Regions from separate parts of the Streptomyces sp. NPDC030798 genome, predicted to be linked through region 2. Evidence: riboswitches for the same ligand, from Rfam matches in the RefSeq annotation. Region 2 holds a riboswitch; the other holds the start of a gene.
The links. Region 2 has a riboswitch for cobalamin ahead of ACZ404_RS35375 (CbtB domain-containing protein). Riboswitches for the same ligand answer to the same signal wherever they lie in the genome.
Positions count from the first base shown of each region.

Region 1: linked by a shared signal. The riboswitch ahead of ACZ404_RS18960 (cobalamin biosynthesis protein) and the one ahead of ACZ404_RS35375 (CbtB domain-containing protein) in region 2 are both predicted to bind cobalamin.

Region 1 covers NZ_JBVIDR010000007.1:361,202-365,452, forward strand. The annotation lists gene ACZ404_RS18955 (cobyric acid synthase) at 1-652, opposite strand, end outside; gene ACZ404_RS18960 (cobalamin biosynthesis protein) at 649-1,593, opposite strand; cobalamin riboswitch at 1,706-1,845, opposite strand; gene ACZ404_RS18965 (hypothetical protein) at 1,966-2,193, opposite strand; gene ACZ404_RS18970 (inorganic phosphate transporter) at 2,228-3,490, opposite strand; gene ACZ404_RS18975 (class II aldolase/adducin family protein) at 3,654-4,251, shown strand, end outside.
Region 2 covers NZ_JBVIDR010000023.1:35,259-39,509, reverse strand. The annotation lists gene ACZ404_RS35390 (GNAT family N-acetyltransferase) at 1-195, opposite strand, end outside; gene ACZ404_RS35385 (histidine phosphatase family protein) at 422-1,003, shown strand; gene ACZ404_RS35380 (CbtA family protein) at 1,092-1,844, opposite strand; gene ACZ404_RS35375 (CbtB domain-containing protein) at 1,867-2,088, opposite strand; cobalamin riboswitch at 2,124-2,268, opposite strand; gene ACZ404_RS35370 ((2Fe-2S) ferredoxin domain-containing protein) at 2,381-2,779, opposite strand; cobalamin riboswitch at 2,839-2,958, opposite strand; gene ACZ404_RS35365 (dihydrofolate reductase family protein) at 3,504-4,109, shown strand; gene ACZ404_RS35360 (class I SAM-dependent methyltransferase) at 4,179-4,251, opposite strand, start outside.

The DNA of each region.
Region 1 (4,251 bases), on a different contig from region 2:
CGGTGAGGCCGTACAGCATCTCCAGACCGGGCTCCAGCAGGGAGACGTCCCCCCGGAACTTGTTCACCAGGAACCCGGCGACCAGCTCCTGGTCCTCCGGCGAGAGCAGGGCCACGGTGCCGAAGAAGGAGGCGAAGACGCCGCCCCGGTCGATGTCCCCGACCACCAGCACGGGCAGCCGCGCGTTGCGCGCAATGCCCATGTTCACGATGTCGGTCCGGCGCAGATTGATCTCGGCCGGGCTGCCCGCTCCCTCGCAGATCACCGCGTCATACGTGCCCCGCAACCCGGCCAGGCAGTCGAGGACGGTGCCGAGCAACTGCTGCTGCCGGCCCCCGTGGTAGCCGCGCGCGCTCAACTCGCCCACCGGCCTGCCCAGCAGCACCACCTGACTGCTCTGCTCACCGCCCGGCTTGAGCAGCACCGGGTTCATCAGCGCGGTCGGCTCGATCCGGCAGGCCTGGGCCTGCATGGCCTGGGCCCGGCCGATCTCGGCGCCCTCGCGGGTGACGAAGGAGTTGAGGGACATGTTCTGCGCCTTGAACGGCGCGACCTTCACTCCCTGGCGCACCAGCCACCGGCAGATCCCGGCCGTCACGACGCTCTTGCCGGCGTCCGAGGTGGTGCCGGCGACGAGGAGACCCCCGTTCACTTCCCACGTCCCTTCACGAGTCGGCGCGCGGCGAACGTGACGCCGAGCGCGAGCAGGCCGACGCGGCGGGAGAGCCGTACGGCCCGGTCGATGTCGCCGACCCGGACGGGCCGTCCGGTGGCGCCGTTGAGGACGGGCCGGTGCTCGACCCGCCCGCCGTAGGAGAGGGTCCCGCCGAGCCGCACGCCGAGGGCACCGGCGAACGACGCCTCCACCGGCCCGGCGTTGGGGCTCGGGTGCTTACCGGCGTCGGCCCGCCAGGCGCGCAGGGCACCGCGCGGGTCGGGTCCGGCCAGCGTGGCGAGCACGGCGGTCAGGCGCGCCCCCGGCCAGCCGGCGACGTCGTCCAGCCGGGCCGAGGCCCAGCCGTAGCGCCGGTACCGGGGCGACTTGTGACCCACCATCGCGTCCAGGGTGTTGACGGCCCGGAACCCCAGCAGCCCGGGCACGCCGCCCGCGGCGCCCCACACCAGGGCGCCCACGACGGCGTCGGAGGTGTTCTCGGCGACCGACTCGACCACGGCGCGGGCGATCCCGTCGGCGTCCAGGGCCTGCGGATCCCGGCCGCACAGATGCGGCAGCCGGTCCCGGGCCGCCTCGACGTCCCCGGCCTCCAGGGCCCGCCCGATCGTCCGGGCCTCGCGGGCCAGCGAAGTCCCCCCGACGACGGACCAGGTGGCGACGGCGGTCAGCGCCGCGCAGGCGGCGGGGGAGCGGCGTACGGCGCGCTCGGCGGCGGCGCCCAGGGCGACGGCCGCGCCGGCGCACACGGCGGTGTGCAGCGCGCCCCACCCGCGGTGGTCGCGCCACAGCCCGCGTTCCACGGCCCCGGCCGCCCGTCCGAACAGGGCGACCGGGTGCCCCCGGCGCGGATCGCCGAGGAGCAGGTCGCCGAGGAGGCCGGCGGCGGCGCCGTACGCGTAGGAGCGATCGGCACCCATCGGCTCAGCCGGCCGTGGGCACAGGGGCGGGCCTGACGGGCCTGGTGCGTGTCCTCGATGGGCGGCCGAGCATGGCGATACGTGTCCTCACTCAGGGTGTCCGCGCCCTGGTTCGACGAGACCGGCGGTGAGAGTTCCTGGCTCCCGGGGGTTACTACCCCGGTGACAGTGGCGGGACCGCGCCGGATTCGCACCGGCTTCCTCTCCTGCCGCCGTACATGGCCCGGGCAGTCCACCACGGCCCCCGAACGGCCGTCAACTTGCCCTTGACCTGGGACGGCGGACTGTGCTGAGGCCCACACCGGCGGGGTGCCCGGCATGGGTGAGGCCCCTCGCCGGAACGTGCCGGTGAGGGGCCTCGGTTGCCCTGGGTCAGGGCTTGGCCACGATCAGATAGATGCCGTACGCCACCGCGGCCGCGCACGCGGCGAAGCAGACGTAGGCACCCGTCACGGCCAGGGACGCGGAGCCGCCCTGTGCGGCGGCCTTCTCCCGCCGCGCCAGGCCGTTGACGCCGAGGGTGAACAGGGCCACGAGGCCCACCGTGAACGCGAGGCTGACGCCGAAGACGGAGCCGATGGCCGCCCAGTCGATCTTCATGTCGGTACTACTTTCCTGTCACCGTGTGCGCGGGTCAGACCGCGGCGGCCGGCGGGACCGCCGGAGCCGCGGGGGCGGGTTCGGCCGTGGCCGGGGCCGGGATGGTGGCCGTCAGGTCCTCGGTGACCGTGCCCGCGGGGGGCGGCGTCACCGCGGCGATGGCGGTGGTCACCACGCCGGCCGGCTCGGCGGTCTCGTCGACCGCGTTGACGTTGCTGTGGTCGATGACCTCGCGGCGCGAGAGCTTCCAGATCGCGGCGCTGGAGCCGACCAGGAACACGGCGACGAGCGCGGTGCCCCAGTCACCGAGGTCCGTCACGGCCTCGGCGCCCGCGCCGACCAGCGCGGCGGCCGGCAGGGTCAGCGCCCAGGCGACGACCATCCGGGTCGCGGTGGACCAGCGGACCACGCCGCCCTTGCGGCCCAGGCCCGTGCCCATCACCGAGCCGGAGACGACGTGGGTGGTGGAGAGGGAGAAGCCGAGGTGGGAGGAGGCGAGGATGGCGGTGGCCGCGCTGGTCTGGGCGGCGAAGCCCTGGCGCGGCTCGAGGTCGGTCAGACCCGTGCCCATGGTGCGGATGATGCGCCAGCCGCCGATGTAGGTCCCGAGCGCGATGGCCAGGCCGGCGGAGAGGATCACCCAGGTGGGAGGGTTGGAGCCGGGGGCGAGGGCACCGCCCGCGATCAGCGCGAGGGTGATGATGCCCATCGTCTTCTGGGCGTCGTTGGTGCCGTGCGCGAGGGAGACCAGGCCGGCCGAGGCGATCTGGCCGGCGCGGTAGCCCTTGCGGGAGGCGTCGCCCTCGGCGTTCTTGCCGATGCCGTAGGAGAAGCGGGTGGCGAGCATGGCCGCCAGGCCGGCCACGACCGGCGCGGCGACGGCGGGGAGCAGCACCTTGGTGACCAGGACGTCACCGTGGACGGCACCGAAGCCCGCGGAGGCCACGGTGGCGCCGATCAGGCCGCCCATCAGGGCGTGCGAGGAGCTGGAGGGCAGTCCCACCAGCCAGGTCAGCAGGTTCCAGAGGATCGCACCGACCAGGGCGGCGAAAATGACCTCGGGACGGATGCCGTTCTCATCGACGAGACCCTTGGAGATCGTGTTGGCGACCTCCACGGAGAGGAAAGCGCCCACCAGGTTGAGCACGGCGGACATGGCCACCGCGACCTTGGGCTTGAGCGCGCCGGTCGAGATGGTGGTGGCCATCGCGTTGGCGGTGTCGTGGAAACCGTTCGTGAAATCGAACGCGAGTGCGGTTACCACCACAATCGCGAGGATCAGCGAGAAGCTTTCCATTTACCCAGGCAATCGTTCGAGCGTCATTGGCTGGTCGAACGTAGGCAACCTGAGTGAACGGAAGGTGAACTCGGCCGGGCTTCGCGGTGTCGGAAACAGACGAAGGCGCTTCCGCTCACACCGACGGCCACTTTGCGTGCCCGCGCGGTGGCAGGATCGGCACATGGCGAAGGCATCAGAGGCATCGCAGCCGTCGGAGGAAGAGGCCAGAGTCTGGGAGGCGCTGGTCGCGACGGCCCGCCGGACCGTCGCCGACGGGCTGGTCGTCGGCACCTCCGGCAACGTCTCCGCGCGCGTCGGCGACCTCGTGCTGGTCACGCCCTCGGGCGTGCCCTACGACCGGCTCACCCCGGACGACCTCACCGCCGTCGACCTCACCGGCCGGCAGGTGCGCGGCACGCTGGTGCCGACCAGCGAGCTGCCCCTGCACCTCGCCGTCCACCGCACCACCGACGCCCGCGCCGTCGTCCACACCCACGCCGTGCACGCCACGGCCGTCTCCACCCTCGTGGGCGAGCTGCCGCCGATCCACTACATGGCGGCCGCCCTCGGCGGACCGGTCCGGGTCGCCCCCTACGCCACCTACGGCACGGACGAACTGGCCGCGAACATGCTCCGCGCCCTCGCCGGCCGCTCCGGCTGCCTCCTGCAGAACCACGGCACGATCACCTACGGCGCCACCCTCGACGAGGCCTACGACCGCACCGCCCAGCTCGAGTGGATGTGCCGCCTGTGGCTCACGGCGTCCGCGGTGCCGGGCC
Region 2 (4,251 bases):
GTCGTCGCCGACGGCCACAAAGGCGCGGTGGGCCTCGATGTAATCCGGACCGACTCGGTAGCCCGCGACTGCGGATGCGTACTTGCCCTGATAGGCGCCTGAGCCACGCACGAGACGCGTGAGCCGTTTGGCGTCCCGGGCGACGGCCCTCCGGATCGTGATCGGCCGGCTGATCGGCGAAGTGCGTGAACCCATCAGGAGAGAGTATTCCGCACCGGAAAGTACCTTCGTGCGGCGGGTCGGCTCCGCCGGGCAGAACGCCGACGGTCGCGCTCCACGGCGTCCTGCATGATGAGCGGGCGGGAGCCGCCGTGCCGGCAGGCCGTGCCTCCACGCACGGTGGGCCGCCGATCTCGCTCAGCACGTGCATCACCGCGGTGGGGACCCACGCCCCCGCGCCCCCGACACCAGGAGCAGCCACGTGACCAGCCGCGTCACCTTCGTCTCGCCCGCCATGTGCCCATCACTGCGCCAGGCCCGCTTCTACGACGGCGACTCGATCGACGACATCGGTGCGGCCCGCGCCCGTGGGGCCGCCGGGTCGCTGCCCGCACCCGCGCGTGTGCTCGTCTCCCCCAGTGCGCGCTGCCGGGAGACGGCGGCCGCCCTCGGTCTCGAGGGCGTGGAGTCGCCGGAGCTGGGCGGGCTGGATGTGGGCCGCTGGAGAGGCCGCACACTGGACGCGGTGGGGGCTGCCGAGCCGGAAGCCGTGACCCGCTGGCTCACCGACCCGGGCAACGCACCCCACGGGGGTGAGTCGGTACAGGCGCTGTGCGAGAGGGTCGAGCAGTGGCTGGAGGAGGCCCGAGCTGTCGAGGGTCGTACGCTCGCGGTCGTCGAGCCGGAGGTGGTGCGTGCGGCGGTCGCAGCAGCGCTGGGGATGCCCGCCGGTGCCTTCTGGCGCCTCGATGTTCCGCCGCTGACGGTGACCGAACTGAGTGGACGGGCCGGGCGCTGGAATCTGCGGCTGGGACGCCCCTTGGCGGTGCCTGACGTCGACTAGGACCCTGTCCGCTCCTCGGCTCGGTGCCCAGGGAACGCCAGAGGGCCCCCGGACGGTTCCGAAGGGCCCTCTGGCATCCGGAAAGGAATCAGTGCGCGGCCGGAACCGCGCGGCTGCTCGCGGCTGTCGCCGGCTTGGGGTTCAGCAGGCGTTCCGCCAGTTCACCGAAGAGCAGGCCGAAACCTGTCCACAGACTCAGCTGGATCGCCAGGGCCGAGAGCCGGAACCGCCACAGCAAGGTGGCCGGGAAGTCCTTCGGCACCTCGTTGACGACGGGCAGGAACTCGTAGGCCAGGCCGATGACTACGGCGAAGGCCGCCACCGCGATTACCGTCGCCCACCATGTGCCCAGGCCGGGTGCCAGGCGCTTGCCCAGGATGGTGGCGCCGACCGCGAGGAGGACGCTGAGGAGCATCATCAGGAAGTAGAGCGTCGTCCGCTTGCTGATGGTGTCGGGATCGCCGACGGACGGCGGGTTGGCCGGGTACTTCAGGAACGGCACGACGTACACGGCGACGAGCGCGCAACCGGACAGCAGCAGCGCGGTCGCCCGCGGGCCGAAGCGGCCGACGCGGCCGAGCGCGAAGGAGTACGCGAGCGCGGCGATGCCCCCGAAGGCGACCCCGTAGACGAGAACGCCGGTGGCGAGGCCGGCGGTGGACTGCAGGGAGCGGGAGACCACTTCCATCTCGTGCTCGTGGGAGTGCGCGTCCTCGAAGGCGATCGCCTTGCCGACGCTCGGCTCACCGAGGAGGTAGGCGACGACGAGCGCCAGCACGCCGGCGGCGAGGCCGGCGAGCATGCCCCGCACGAGGAGGTTTCTTACCGTTGCGGAATTCATGAGGGTGCGCTGTCCCCTCGCGTCAGTGGCAGGGGAAGCCGAGCAGGTGGCGGGCGTCGTGCACCCACTCGTGGACGCCCGTGCCGTTGAACACGGAGGTGGCGCCCTGCTCTGCGCCGACGAAGTACAGCAGGACCAGCATCAGGATGCCGAAGAAGACCGCCCAGGGAGCTATCGCCTTCAGCGGCAGCTTGGCGGGGATGGCGGGAGTGGTGGCTGTCGGCTGGGCGACGGTCTGCGCCATGGCAGAACCTCCTCCGGGAGTTCGCGTCCCATTTCGGTGGTGCACAGGACGACGGCCACGGGTCTGACTCACCGGACACCCTGCGGTGTCAGGCATACAGTGGCGCGACCGTGCCGGATTTCCACCGGCTTCCGTCTCGCCGTCGTCAATATCGGACAGACCGTACCGCGTGAGACGAGCACGGCCAAGACCGCCTCAGCCCGGCGTGATCTTCCTCTCGCACCGGGCGTGGCGGAACGGGCCTCATGAGCCCCTCGATGCGGAGCCGGCGGCTCTTTACGGCGCGCAAGCCTCAGGAATCCGTTGTGCGCCGCGGTGGATCGAAGACGTACAGGTCGAGGATGTCGGGCAGCGGAGCAGCTCCCGGGCCACCGGCCCGGACCCAGGCGACGATGTCCTCGGTCGCGTCCGGGTCGTTGACGAGTCCGAGCCACACCGGCCGTGCACCGGCGGCCCGGCCTGCGGCAGAAGGCTGTACGACGATGACGTTGGCCTGGTCGCACACGTCGAGGCATGCGGAAATGCGCACCGGTACCTCCGCCCGCAGTCGAGCGGTCTGTGCGGCGTGATCCACTCCGGTCACCTTGGGACTCCCGCAGCAGCAGTCCCGGCATACGACGACCCGGCACGGCGCCGGTCCGGCCACCTCCGCGGCCTGGCCTGAAGTCTCTTCCGACGGTGTCCCGGCCACCGCGCCACTCCCCTCCCGGGGAGATCCGCCCCGGTATGCGTCGAGGAGGCGACCGCGTGAGTCTCCTGGCTCCCGGGTCGCCGCTCGCCCCGCCTTCCCACCCGGTCGGGGCGGTGGCCTGCCGGAACTCGCTCACCGGTCACAGTGGCGGGACCGCGCCGGAATCACACCGGCTTCCTCGGACCGCCGTCGCCTGTTGTCACGGGTCATCATCTCATCGACCGGGGCCGCCTCTTCCTCCGGCTGGACGCCTCGTGGGGCGAGCGCGGCCGGTCACCCCAGGTAGGCGGGGGCGAGGGCCGATGTCATCAGCCGGCGGGCCCTGCCCGTGCCGTCGGCGGGGGCGGTCCACAGGTCCTGGCCGTAGTCACCGGGGAGTGCGTAGAGTCGAGGAGACCGAAACCGAGGGCGACAGACCGAGGCCCGCGCCGATGTAGAGGGGCAGCACGGCCCTGGTCTCTCCGGCGGCCTGAGCGGCGTAGCCGGTCGCGGCCCACACGGCGATCGATGTGACGGGCGTACCTGGGGAGCGGCGCAGCAACCCTAGGAGCCCCGGACCGGCACCAAGTGAAGGCCGGACGAACGGCAGGCTCTGCGGGGGCAAAAATCGCCCCCTGTTCCCTGCCGGACAGCGCTCACCGCGTCGCCCCCGCGACTCTCCCTGCTCCTGGCCGATGAGTTTTTGGGAGTCGTGCGGTCTACCCGTCGACGAAGGGAGCGCACCATGCGCAAGATCATCGTTTGCACGTTCCTGACGCTGGACGGCGTCATGCAGGCGCCGGGCGGGCCGGACGAGGATGCCGAGAGCGGCTTCGAGTACGGCGGCTGGCAGAAGCCGGTGGCCGACGACGAGGTCGGCGCGGCCATCGCCGGTTGGTACGAGCACTCCGACGCGATGCTGCTGGGCCGCAAGACGTACGAGATCTTCGCGTCGTACTGGCCGACCGCCGATCCCGAGAACCCGTTCACCGATCGGATGAACAGCATGCACAAGTACGTGGCGTCCCGGACCCTCACATCCGTGGAGTGGCAGAACTCCACGCTGTTGGAGGGCGACGTCGTCGATGCCGTACGCGAGCTGAAGGCGTCGGACGGCGGCGACATCAACGTCGTCGGCAGCGGCGACCTCGCCCAGACGCTCATGCGGCACGGACTCGTCGACGAGTACCGGCTGACCATCCACCCGGTGATCATCGGTACCGGCAAGCGGCTGTTCGCCGACGGAGCGATCCCCACGGCGCTGGAGCCGGTCGGCGTCGCGACGACGAAGGGCGGCACCGTCGTCGGCGTCTACCGCCCGAACGGCGAGCCCAGCTTCGACAGCTACTAGTACACCAGCAGCGCCTCCGTGTCCGGCCTGGCCCGAGGCGTCGTCGGGAGTGCAGCGGTCGATGACCCATCAGGGTCGGTCCTGCCGGCCGCCCCTCCTCCCGGACGCCGCCTTGCGGCCGCTCACCACCCAGGCCCGGGCC